3 regions of the Pseudomonas huanghezhanensis genome follow, and region 3 is predicted to be linked to each of the others. Evidence: predicted binding sites of a transcription regulator. Region 3 holds the regulator's gene; each other region holds the start of a gene.
The links. The regulator FliA, encoded in region 3, starts transcription of late flagellar genes. The targets are predictions, from matches to a motif close to CTAAAGTTTNNNNNNNNNNNGCCGNTAA.
Positions count from the first base shown of each region.

Region 1: OYW20_RS18755 (methyl-accepting chemotaxis protein) is a predicted target of FliA. The motif match lies at 1,789-1,816, and genes of this name have one in related genera.
Region 2: OYW20_RS11835 (methyl-accepting chemotaxis protein) is a predicted target of FliA. The motif match lies at 2,269-2,296, and genes of this name have one in related genera.

Region 1 covers NZ_CP113949.1:4,176,946-4,181,040, forward strand. The annotation lists gene OYW20_RS18745 (STAS domain-containing protein) at 1-127, opposite strand, end outside; gene OYW20_RS18750 (response regulator) at 151-519, opposite strand; gene OYW20_RS18755 (methyl-accepting chemotaxis protein) at 529-1,743, opposite strand; gene OYW20_RS18760 (nucleoside deaminase) at 1,918-2,355, opposite strand; gene OYW20_RS18765 (hypothetical protein) at 2,417-2,920, opposite strand; gene OYW20_RS18770 (GNAT family N-acetyltransferase) at 3,026-3,574, opposite strand; gene OYW20_RS18775 (ABC transporter substrate-binding protein) at 3,755-4,095, opposite strand, start outside.
Region 2 covers NZ_CP113949.1:2,650,918-2,655,012, reverse strand. The annotation lists gene OYW20_RS11840 (class I SAM-dependent methyltransferase) at 1-433, shown strand, start outside; gene OYW20_RS11835 (methyl-accepting chemotaxis protein) at 455-2,074, opposite strand; gene OYW20_RS11830 (cation:proton antiporter) at 2,370-3,716, shown strand; gene OYW20_RS11825 (ATP-binding protein) at 3,742-4,095, opposite strand, start outside.
Region 3 covers NZ_CP113949.1:1,986,202-1,990,296, reverse strand. The annotation lists gene OYW20_RS08880 (protein phosphatase CheZ) at 1-734, opposite strand, end outside; gene OYW20_RS08875 (chemotaxis response regulator CheY) at 754-1,128, opposite strand; gene fliA (RNA polymerase sigma factor FliA) at 1,394-2,134, opposite strand; gene fleN (flagellar synthesis regulator FleN) at 2,131-2,964, opposite strand; gene flhF (flagellar biosynthesis protein FlhF) at 3,083-4,095, opposite strand, start outside.

The DNA of each region.
Region 1 (4,095 bases), 2.2 Mb from region 3:
TCAGACGTGGCGCCGCGCCCATCTGCGGCAGCAGCGACCCCGCCAGTTCAGCAACGGTGTAGATCGTGAGCTCGCCGTCAATGCACACGCGGGCAGTGTCGTCGAGTGTTTCGGCGGTTATCGGCATGGGGGCCTCCTTGGCGCCGGGGCTCAGGGCAGAATCAGTTTAGAAACTGCTGCCAGCATCTGCGCAGGCTGGAACGGCTTGACCACCCACGCCTTGGCGCCAGCCGCCTGACCTTCGGCCTTCTTCGATTCCTGGGACTCGGTGGTCAGCATGATGATCGGCGTGAACTTGTAGTTGGCCAGCTTCTTGACCTCCTTGACGAAGGTGATGCCGTCCATGTTTGGCATGTTCACGTCGCTGATGATCAGGTGCACTTTCTGCCCGGTAAGCTTGCCCAGCGCATCCTTGCCGTCGCACGCCTCGATCACGTCGTAACCGGCGCTTTTCAAGGCAATGCCCACCACTTGTCGCACGCTGCTGGAGTCGTCGACCACTAATACATTCTTCGCCATGTTGTACTCCTAAAAGAAGGTGATGTCCTGAGAGCTCTGCTGCACCGCCGCTTCTCCGTTATGGGTGCGCCGTTGCTCATCGGTGGCATAGGTGGCGTCCATGCGCGCCAGCCACTGCCGGGCGTCAATCGCCACCGCCTGGTCCGGCGACTGACTGGCCTGCAGGAGGTGGTCATGCAAAGCGTGGATGTTGTCCCGCACGTGGCTGAGGATTTGACTGACACGGTCCTGAAATTGGAGGTTGACCAGCACGTCGGTCATCTCATCCCGAATGCCGTAGCTTTCCTGCTTGAGCAGGTCAGCAGATTCGGCCAGGCGCCCGGTGATGTTCTGGAAGCGCTCAAGCACCATTTGGATGCTGTTCTCAGACGCGGCCACGGAGTGACTGTCCTGGTCGGCGCTGCTGGAGGCGGCGTGCACCAGTTGGGTGATGGCGTTATTGATGATGTCGACCTTGGCCGACATCTGCTGACCGGTTTCGCTGGATTTGCTCGACAGGCTGCGCACTGCATCGGCCACAACCGCGAAACCACGACCGGCTTCACCGGCACGCGCAGCTTCGATGGCGGCGTTGAGCGCCAGCAGGTTTGTTTGCGCGGCAATCGCCGCCACGTCGGCGGCCATGGTGCGCAGTTCACCGGTGTAGGCGGTCAGGCCACGGACTTGCGCCAGGGTCTGGTCACGGCTGGTTTGAGTGGCCTTGAGCGAATTGATCACCTGGCTCAGCTCACTGTCGCTGCGCGCCAGCACCTCAGGCGCGCCGTCGGCGGCCTGCCCGTCGAGTTCGCCGGCTGCGTGCTGCGAAGCCTGAACCGTTTCCTGCAATCGCGCGGCGATCCCGGTGAAACGGTTGGCCAGGCTCACAATCGCTTCTTCGGTCTGATGGCGCGAGCTTTCCACTTGCCGGGCCCAGATCGGCATGGCGCCCAGCAACACTTCATCGAGTTGTGCCCGGGAGGCAATGGCGTTGTGCGCCGCGTCCGCGTCTGACTGATCCGCCTGTGCCCAAGCAGTTGCTCGCAGCACCGCGTCACGCTGCGAAACAGCGTTCCAGGCACCAGCACCGAGACCGATCAGCACCAGTACAGAGCAGACAATGAGGTTGGACGTAGAGGTTGACTGAACAAGTGTCCATGTAACGGCGGGCACAACCGGAATGAAAGCGAACCAGAGAAAGCGCGGATGACCGGAAAGGGGAATGCGGGGGGTTTGCGGCTGGGCCATGGGTCCGATCCTTGAACACTGTTGCTGATGTAGACGACATAGGAGTTATCTGCCCATCACGTCGCAACTTTAGTCACTCCCGTTGCCTTCTGTCCGGTTTATAACAGGCGTGTTACCGGCGAGTGTATTAGGTCCTCCCATCCTGTTGGCGGGGGGCAGGAGGACCCACACAGCTCACTCGCCGATGTCTTCATTCCACAGTTCAGGCTTCTGGGCGATGAAGCGGGTCATGAGTTCCACGCAGCTGGCGTCGTGCACCACGTCCACTTGCACGCCGCGCGAGCGCAGTAACTCTTCTTCGCCCATGAATGTCTGGTTTTCGCCGACGATGATTTTGCGAATGCCGTACAGCAGGATGGCGCCGCTGCACATCGCACAGGGCGACAGGGTGGTGTAGAGCGTGGCCTCCCGGTAAACCCTGGCTGGCTGGCGTCCGGCGTTTTCGAAGGCGTCCATTTCGCCATGCTTGATCGCACTGCCCTCCTGCACGCGGCGGTTGTGGCCGCGGCCGATGATCTTGCCGTCGTGCACGATCACCGAGCCAATCGGTATGCCGCCCTCGGCCAGTCCTTTTTTAGCTTCGTCGATGGCCGCCTGCATGAATGCATCCATGGTTTCGATTCCCCGTTACTTCAAAAAAATATGTCTTGGCCGCGCTGCACAGCGCGGCGGCTCAAGGTTTGGCTTTCTTCAGCGCACTGTCCAGCGCAGTCGACACGTACACTTTGAGCAGCTCGCTGGAGCGCCCTTTCATGTCCATGCCGACATCGCGTTGTTTGGTTCGAAATTTGTTGGCCAGCGGTTGCGCAGGTTCCCCAACGTCGAGTTGCTTCAACTCTTCTGGCGTAAACGATTGCGCATACGCGGCGGCCAGGTTGCGGTCCCACTCAGGCTGATAGCGAGGTTGCAGGCTTTGCAGCTCGTCCTGCACCAGTGTCTGCGCCTGAGTGCGACCAACGGCGTCGACGATGGTGGCGAACGTGACGGTGCGCGAGGCAACCTGATAGCCAAGCCAGCCCAGGCTTTCGCCCAGATGATGGTCCTGCACGAACACTAACGCAGGCTCTGGCACTGAGTCCTCGGCCAAGACTTGGCCTGGCACGTTCAGCGCCAGGCAAAACAACGCACTCCACGTCACGTTCATCAACTTAAGCGCCGATGATCTGCGATACCTCATGTCCTCTCCCCGGGATTTTTCATGGGCCAAATCCAGTGATTGCTCGCTGAAACCTAGCAGCTGAGCAAGGGTTTTCCCATTAATCGGTCATTCTGATGCGCCAAGTCAGTCCAGCGGTGCACGTGCCGAAGACCATTGTTGCTCGGTCATCCGGTAAATCCTTACGCTGCGCCGGTGATACTGGCTGTGCACGTAACCACTGAACCCGAGCTTCTGAATCACTTTGACCGATGCCGCGTTGGTGGGCTCGACGATGGCAATCAGTGAATCGATGCCCAGACGGCCAAAGGCATGTGTCAGGGTTGCCCGGGCGGCTTCGGTCGCCAGCCCCCTTCCCCACCACGCGGTTGCCAGGCGATAGCCGATTTCCACTTCGTCGGCATCGTCTACACGCTCAGCGTTGAGACCGCAGAAACCGGCCAACGTTAAAGTGGATTTATCCACCAGTGCCATCGGGCCGAAGCCATGTTCGCGGTAGGACTGTCGGCACCATTCGATGAACTCGCCCGTGGATTTTTCTGACATGACCCCGCGCACGGAATGCCGCATGACCTCGGAATCCCCAAGAATCGCAGCAAGTGCAGGCGTGTCGTCGGTGGTGAGCTCGCGCAGGATCAGGCGATCGGTGCGCAGCGCATGATGATGAATGCTCATGATAGTCGCCTCGGCGTCAGTCGAATTGACAGGCTCGATCATGGCGCAGGGCGCGCGGTGTTGCCAGCGGGGATTGGAGGGCGTTGCGGGAGCAGCCACTCGTTGGCGAGCGTTTGCGGTTTTTCAGTCCATCAGACTAGAACCGCTTCGCCAACAAGCTGGCTGCTACAGGTCGGTGAGTTACAGGCCTGCCGTCACCTTTTTGGCCACATCGGCCGGCACCCACGCGCTCCAGATTTCCGGATGGTCCTTCAGGAAGCTTTTGGCGACTGCGGCTGGCTCCTGACGCTTCTCGCTCATCTCACCCAAGGTTTTGTTCAACTGATCGATGGGCAGATCGACCTTTTCGAAAAACGCCACCAGCTCGGGGTACTGCTTATGAAACGGCTCGGACACACCAATCGCCAGATGAGCTGCCAGTGACGCGCTGCCGATGGGATTCGGATTGCTCGCGTCGGACAGGCTTTTCCAGGCGGCCTCGTTGAACGGCGGCTCCTGCAATTTGATCAGCTTGAAACGCC
Region 2 (4,095 bases), 660 kb from region 3:
CGCTGATTCGGTGGTCAACCTGGACATGTCTCGCGCAGCCCTGAACCGCGGCCGGGATAATCACCGACTCAATGGCCATGATCTGAGCAAAGTCAGTTTTCTGGGCCACGAGCTGTTCAAGTCATGGGGCAAAGTCAAAAGCGCCGGTCCGTATGACCTGGTGATCATCGACCCGCCCTCATTCCAGAAAGGCAGTTTCTTGCTCACCAAAGACTATCAGCGCGTGCTGCGCAAGCTGCCGGAGTTGCTTACCGACCGCGGCACGGTGCTGGCCTGCATGAATGACCCGTCCATGGGCGCAGACTTCCTCATTGAAGGCGTCACCCGGGAAGCCCCGGGCTTGAAATACGTACAGCGCCTGGACAACCCGCCAGAGTTTGCCGAGGCCGAACCCGGCGATGGCCTCAAGGCGCTGGTCTTCACGCAGCGGTGAACGGCAAGCGCCTGGCTGACGTCAGGCGCCCAATCGCGAAATGACGTCATTCAAGCCTGCGGACAGGCCATGCAGGTCGTCACTGGCCATTTGCGTGCGTTTGACGTTGTCCTGATTGGTGGTCGCAATGGAGGTGATTTCGGTCAGGTTGCGCGAGATGTCCTCGGCGACTGACGTTTGCTCTTCGGCGGCAGTCGCGATCTGGCGGTTCATGTCGCGTATCGACTCCACGGCTGCAGTGATGCGCTGTAATGAAGTGCCCGCAAGCGCTACCTGATCGACGCTTTCCTGGCTGCGTGCCTGGCCGCTCTCTATCGCCAGCGCCGCATCGGTTGCACCGGTCTGCACCGAATGAATGATTTGATTGATTTCAGCGGTCGAGGCTGCCGTGCGCTGGGCCAAAGTACGGACTTCATCCGCCACGACGGCGAAACCACGACCGGCGTCCCCGGCCCGCGCGGCCTCGATGGCTGCGTTCAACGCCAGCAGATTGGTCTGTTCGGCGATTCCGCGGATGACTTCCAATACCTTGCCAATGCGCCCGCTGTCGGTTTCCAGGCGGCGGATCACTTGCGCTGTATTGCTGATTTCGGTGCGCACATGGTTGATGGCTGTGATAGTTGCGCCCATCACTTTGTCCCCTTCACGGGAATACCGATCCGCTTCCTCGGCAGCATGGGAGGCGTCTGCCGCATGCCGTGCGACCTCCTGGGCGGTGGCCGACATTTCATTCATCGCGGTCGCCACCTGATCGGTACGCTCAAACTGCTCAAGCGTACCTTGGGCCATCAAAGTGGCGATTGCCTTCAGCTCGCCGCCAGCGGTGTCCAGATCAGTGGTGCTGCGTTTGAGACGGGTGAACGTGTCCGCCAAAAAGTCTCGCAGGGTGTTGGCTGCGACGGCCAGACGCCCCAGTTCATCCTGACGCTCGATACTGACGCGTTCACTGAATTTGCCCTCACTCAACTGCGCGACGTAGTCGATCAGCATACGGATCGGGCCGACGATGTTGCGGTTGACCACCCACAGCGTCAGGACACCCACCAGCAGTGCGGACGCGAGCATGATCAAGGTGCCCAGCAGGATCGTCTGATCGGCAGAGGCGCTGATCGCAATGGATTGTTGATCGCTCTGCTTGCGCAGTTCGGTCACCAGGCCGGTCATTTGTTCGCTGGCAGCACGATCCACACCCTTGACCGCCTGATCACCCGCTACCGGATCGCCATTGGCCGCAATAAACGCATCGCGACCTTTGCGATAGGCGGCACCGAGGGTGCGGTGCTCCTCTTTGAGTACGTCGATGCGTGACTTGAGTGCAGCATCAATGCCTGGCACGTCGCTCAAGCGCGCAAGCGATGCCTGAACCTGACGCTCCTGATCTTCAAACTGCCCCCAGAACTTCTCGCGATCGGCGGGCTGTTTTCCGCGCAGCAGCACGTTCTTCCATTCCTGTACCTGCACTTTGAACTGCAGGTTCGTCTGATCAATCAGCTGCGACCCCTGCAACGGGCCGTTGAGCAGTCCGCGATAGGCTTGCACGTCGCTGGAGAGGAAATGAAAGCAGGCGAGCGCGATCAGTAGAACAAGCACCAGGCTTGCGCTGAGCAACGCAAGGATCTGGAGTCGGAGGGATTTGGTCATACGGGAAACTCTCGCAGAAAGGGACCGCAAACTCCGGGCAAACCGAAGGTATGGACATCAACACCTCCGTTTGCCCCTCGCTTGCAAAGCGTTGTGCAACAGAGGGTTATTCCATCGACCTCGTTACCCGCTTCTTTAGCACGACCTGCACCCTCCCGGACCGCCGGTACATCGTTAACCGGCGGACGCGATCGTGATCGGCACAACGGCGCCGAAGTCTTGAAACAGATTGTTTCAACTATCCGATCATCCGACAGTCACACAGAACGACGTTCCCCAGACAAATCGAGGCAGGATGAGTTTTATTCTTTGTATGACGGTGCTCGGCATCCTGCTGATGTTGCTCGCGCTGACCTCCTCCTACCTGCGATGGCTGCCCGTGACCACTTCGGCGGTGTGTCTGGCGTTCGGCGTCGGCATTGGCCCGCTGGGGCTGGACCTGATGCAACTCGATCTGCGCACCGCCTACGAATGGCTTGAGCGGCTGACCGAAGTTGCGGTGCTGTTCTCGCTGTTCAACACCGGAATCAAGCTGCGACTACGGCTTAACGGCAAGGAATGGAGCGCGGCGTATTTGCTGGCGGGGCCGGTGATGCTGCTGACCATTCTTGGCACCTGCCTGGCGGCGCATTACCTGCTGGGGATCTCCTGGGGCATCTCTCTGCTGCTGGGCGCCATGCTCTCGCCTACCGATCCGGTGCTGGCCGGCCTGGTGCAGGTCAACAACGCACAGGATTTCGACCGGGTCAGGTTTGGGCTGTCGGGCGAAGCCGGCATGAACGACGGCACGGCCTTTCCGTTCGTGATTTTCGCGCTGGCATTTTTGGGCATGCACGACAGTAATTTCGACTGGGTGCAAGGCTGGCTCTTGAGAACCATCGTCTGGGGCGTACCCGTCGGCGTGTTGATTGGGTACGGTCTGGGCCGTGGTGTCGGGCACCTGATGATTTACCTGCGCATCAAGAATTCCGACAGCACCTGTTCGCCCAATGACTTTCTGGCGTTGGCGCTGATTGCGATGGCGTACGTCATCGCTGAAGGACTGGGTGCGTTCGGGTTTCTGTCGGTGTTTGCCGCAGGGCTGGGCTTGCGTCAGGCCGAAGCCCAGGTCACACAGTCCGAGTTGCCCTCGGAGCATGTGGCCAAGCCGGTGCTGGGGCATCTGGACAGCGACCCGGCCCACGCAACGGCTGGCACCGAAACGCTCAGCGATACCCAGCTCGCCGCTGGCGTGATGATGGGCGACATGCTGGCCTTTGGCGGCATCGTAGAGCGTTCAATGGAGGTTCTGCTGATCACCTTGCTTGGTGCCGCGCTGTCGCTGTATTGGGATTGGCGTGCGGTGGGTCTGGGGCTGGTGCTGTTCTGTGTCATTCGCCCGCTGAGCGTCTGGCTGTTGATCAGCCGCCGCGTACTCAACGTGCCGCAGAAAGCTTTGGTCAGCTGGTTCGGTATTCGTGGCATCGGCACGTTGTATTACCTGTGCTACGCACTGGCCCATGGTTTGCCCGAGGCGAGCATCGACACGACCATTGGCTTGACGCTGTCCGTGGTGGCCCTGAGCATTTTGTTGCACGGGGTGAGCATCCAGCCGCTGCTTGAGCGTTACGAGCGCAGCAACGCGATCAAGCGTGAAGACTGAGTCGCCCGTCTGACCACAGCCCAGGTTACGCTCGGCACGCCACGTTCATGTGCTGCGGCAGTTGCTCATGAATCTTGCTCAGCAGGTTATCCAGGCTGACCGGCTTCTGCACCAGCAGCTCGTCGCGCACGGTGTCGCAGATCAGCGCGCTGCGGTCTGCCGCCCCGGACATGAACAGCACAGGCAGCTCCGGGCGGATCTGCTTGATGACCTTGGCCAGGACTGCGCCGCCGAGGTCGCGCATCAGGCAATCGGTAATCAGGATGTCCGGGTTGGCGTATTCCAGTGCTTGAACAGCGGCAAATCCGGTGCCGACAGCATGCACTTCATAGCCCACGTCCATGAGCAACTGCGCGAGGGCCTCACGCAACGTTTCATC
Region 3 (4,095 bases):
TCTTCACGTTTATCGGCATGAATCTGCGGACCTTCACCCTTGGAATGAAGTTTTTCTTGTTCTTTTTCCTGACGGAACACTTCCTGGTCATGTTCGATGCCGGCAAAGCGATCGACCTGACTGGCCATGAGCACCAGCTTGAGCAGATTGCTCTCCACTTCGGTCACCAACTGGGTGACGCGCTTGATCACCTGACCAGTGAGATCCTGGTAATCCTGGGCCAGCAAAATGTCGTTGAGGTGGCCGGCGACTTCATGGGTCTCCGTCTCGCTGCGCGTCAGGAAAACATCGACACGTCGCGCCAGATCACGAAATTCATCGGCACTGATCTCGCGACGCATGAAGCGCCCCCAGTCGACGCTCAATGCTTTTGCGTCAGCCGTGAGTCCGTGCATCAGCGGGGTGCTTTGCTCGACCAGATCCATCGTGCGGTTGGCAGCGTTCTCAGTCAGCCTGACCACGTAACCAAGACGTTCGGTGGCATCAGTGATCTGCGAGACTTCCTCGGCTTGCGGCATGTGCGGGTCAATCTGGAAATTGACGATTGCACTGTGCAGCTCGCGCGTCAGCTTGCCGACTTCCTGATACAGGCCTCGGTCGCGGGTCTGGTTAAGCTCATGGATAAGTTGCACGGCTTCGCCGAATTTGCCTTTTTCAAGGCTCTCGACCAGCTCCTGTGCGTGTTTCTTCAGGGTCGACTCAAAGTCACCCATTGACGAATCTTTGGAATCCATAGCGCCCTCGCAGCGAACATCAGCTATTGACGCGCTCGAATATCTTCTCGATTTTTTCTTTCAGAACTTGCGCCGTGAAAGGCTTGACCACATATCCGTTAACGCCTGCCTGAGCAGCTTCGATGATCTGCTCACGCTTGGCTTCAGCGGTGACCATCAATACCGGCAGACTGCGCAGACGCTCATCGGCACGCACCTGACGCAACAAGTCGATACCGGACATGCCAGGCATGTTCCAGTCAGTGACCAGAAAGTCAAAGGAGCCGCTTTGCAGCATGGGCAATGCGGTCATGCCGTCATCCGCTTCGGCCGTGTTGGTGAACCCAAGGTCACGCAACAGGTTTTTTATGATCCGCCGCATCGTTGAGAAGTCATCAACGATGAGGATTTTCATGTTCTTGTCCAATTCGACCTCCAAGCAGTCTTTAACGCGTCCAGCACCTGGACGCGCGTTCAATCAAAACCGGCACAGTTCCTTGACCGGGCTGTACGAAACGACGACGGGCTTGGCAAATCAACAGACGTGAAGTACGGCGCGACGCACGCGATATGCGCCTGTGCTGACCGGCTCCAGCCTTGTCTCTCTTGTTTCCCACGAACGCTCTGCACAGCCGGCTTTACAGGCAACACGGACCCAAAAAGGTCCGCCGCGTTGCCTGTCAACGCGCTCGCCACTCTCCCAAACGCCCTCGCAAACGAGCTGCGCACTGGCTATGTAACTGACTGACACGCGATTCGCTGACCCCCAGGACCTCACCGATTTCCTTGAGGTTCAGCTCTTCGTCGTAGTACAGCGCCAACACCAGCCGTTCACGCTCTGGCAGGTTGGCAATGGCATCGGCCAACGCGCTCTGGAAACGCTCGTCTTCCAGATCACGCGACGGCTCGAGCGACTGGCTTGCGCCGTCCTCGTGCAGCCCTTCATGTTCGCCGTCCTGCAGGAGGTCGTCGAAACTGAACAATCGGCTGCCCAAGGTATCGTTCAAAATCCCGTAATAATCATCGAGACTCAATTGGAGTTCGGCCGCAACCTCGTGATCTTTAGCATCACGACCTGTTTTTGCTTCAATTGCCCGAATCGCGTCACTGACCATGCGCGTATTGCGATGCACCGAACGCGGCGCCCAGTCACCTTTGCGCACTTCGTCGAGCATCGCGCCGCGGATACGAATCCCGGCGTAGGTCTCAAAACTCGCGCCTTTGGTGGAGTCGTACTTGGTCGAGACTTCGAGCAGACCGATCATGCCGGCCTGGATCAGATCTTCGACCTGCACGCTGGCTGGCAGACGCGCCAGCAAGTGGTAGGCGATCCGCTTGACCAGAGGCGCGTAGCGCTCGATCAGCTCGTATTGGGAATCACGGGATGATTTGCTGTACATGCGATACCCACTTGCTGTCATGACACAGGCCCCGCGCTGGTTTGATGCACCAGACGTTCGACGAAAAATTCCAGATGCCCGCGCGGATTGGCCGGCAACGGCCAGGTGTCCACCTTCTGCGCAATGGCTTTGAACGCCAGTGAGCATTTGGAGCGCGGGAACGCCTCATACACCGCACGCTGCTTCTGCACAGCCTTGCGTACGCACTCGTCGTAAGGCACGGCGCCGACGTACTGCAAAGCAACGTCGAGGAAGCGGTCCGTGACCTTGGTCAGCTTGGCGAACAGGTTGCGGCCTTCCTGCGGGCTTTGCGCCATGTTGGCCAGCACGCGGAAACGGTTCATGCCGTGGTCGCGGTTGAGCAATTTGATCAGCGCGTAGGCATCGGTGATCGAAGTCGGCTCGTCACACACTACCAGCAATACTTCCTGGGCTGCGCGTACGAAGCTGACCACCGACTCGCCAATCCCGGCAGCGGTGTCGATCACCAGCACGTCGAGGTTGTCGCCGATGTCGCTGAAAGCCTGAATCAAGCCGGCGTGTTGCGCAGGCGTCAGGTGAACCATGCTCTGCGTGCCCGACGCCGCCGGTACGATGCGGATGCCGCCCGGGCCTTGCAGCAGGACGTCACGCAGCTCGCACCGGCCTTCGATGACATCGGCCAGGGTGCGTTTAGGGGTAAGACCCAGTAGAACGTCAACGTTGGCCAGACCCAGATCGGCGTCCATCAACATGACGCGGCGACCAAGCTCGGCCAGTGCCAGTGAGAGGTTCACCGACACGTTCGTCTTGCCTACGCCGCCTTTACCACCGGTCACTGCGATAACCTGTACGGGATGCATGCTGCCCATGTTAATTGTTTACCTTGTCTTGCTTAGACCTAAGCCACATGTCGGGCTGCACGTTCGTTGTTTGAACAATGCCTGGCAGACCATCTAGGTGGGTGTATTCCAGTGTCATATTCTTCACCTAACCCACACGCTTGCCTGGGTTGTGATAAAGATCCGCAAACATATCAGCCATTGCTTCCTCGCTCGGCTCCTCCTGCATCTGCACGCTGACCGCTCGACTCACCAACTGGTGCCGGCGCGGCAAATGCAGATCATCCGGTATCCGTGGACCATCGGTGAGATAGGCCACAGGCAACTCGTGACTGATCGCCAGGCTCAACACCTCTCCGAGGCTGGCGGTTTCGTCGAGCTTGGTCAGGATGCACCCGGACAGGCCGCAACGCTTGTAACTGTGATACGCCGCCGTCAGCACCTGCTTCTGGCTGGTGGTGGCGAGTACCAGATAATTGCGCGACTTGATGCCACGCCCTGCAAGGCTTTCGAGCTGCATGCGCAGTGCTGGATCGCTGGCTTGCAGGCCTGCGGTGTCGATCAGCACCACGCGTTTGCGCAGCAGCGGCTCCAGCGCCTGAGCCAGTGACTGGCCCGGATCGACGTGGGTTACCGGAACATTCAAGATGCGTCCCAGAGTCTTGAGTTGCTCCTGGGCGCCGATACGAAAACTGTCCATGCTCACCAGCGCGATGTTCTGCGAGCCGTATTTGAGTACGTAGCGGGCCGCGAGCTTGGCCAGCGTGGTGGTCTTGCCCATGCCGGCAGGACCGACCATGGCAATCACACCGCCCTCTTCCAGAGGCTCTATCTCGGGGGTCGCGATCATACGGGCCAGATGCGCCAGAAGCATGCGCCAGGCGTGCTGCTGATCGTCGGTGTTGGGCACCATCGCCAGCAGGTCGCGAGACAACGGGCCGGACAGACCGACGCGTTGCAGGCGACGCCACAGATTGGCCTGCGACGGGCGACTGCCTTGCAGCTGATTCCATGCCAGTGAGCCCAGCTGTACTTCCAGCAACTCGCGCAGGCCATTCAATTCAGAACGCATCGATTCATAGGCGCGCTGACCGACCGCAGGCTCGCTCACGGCAGCGCGCTCTGCACGCTCAGCGGCGATGGCCGCGTGTACCGAAGGGC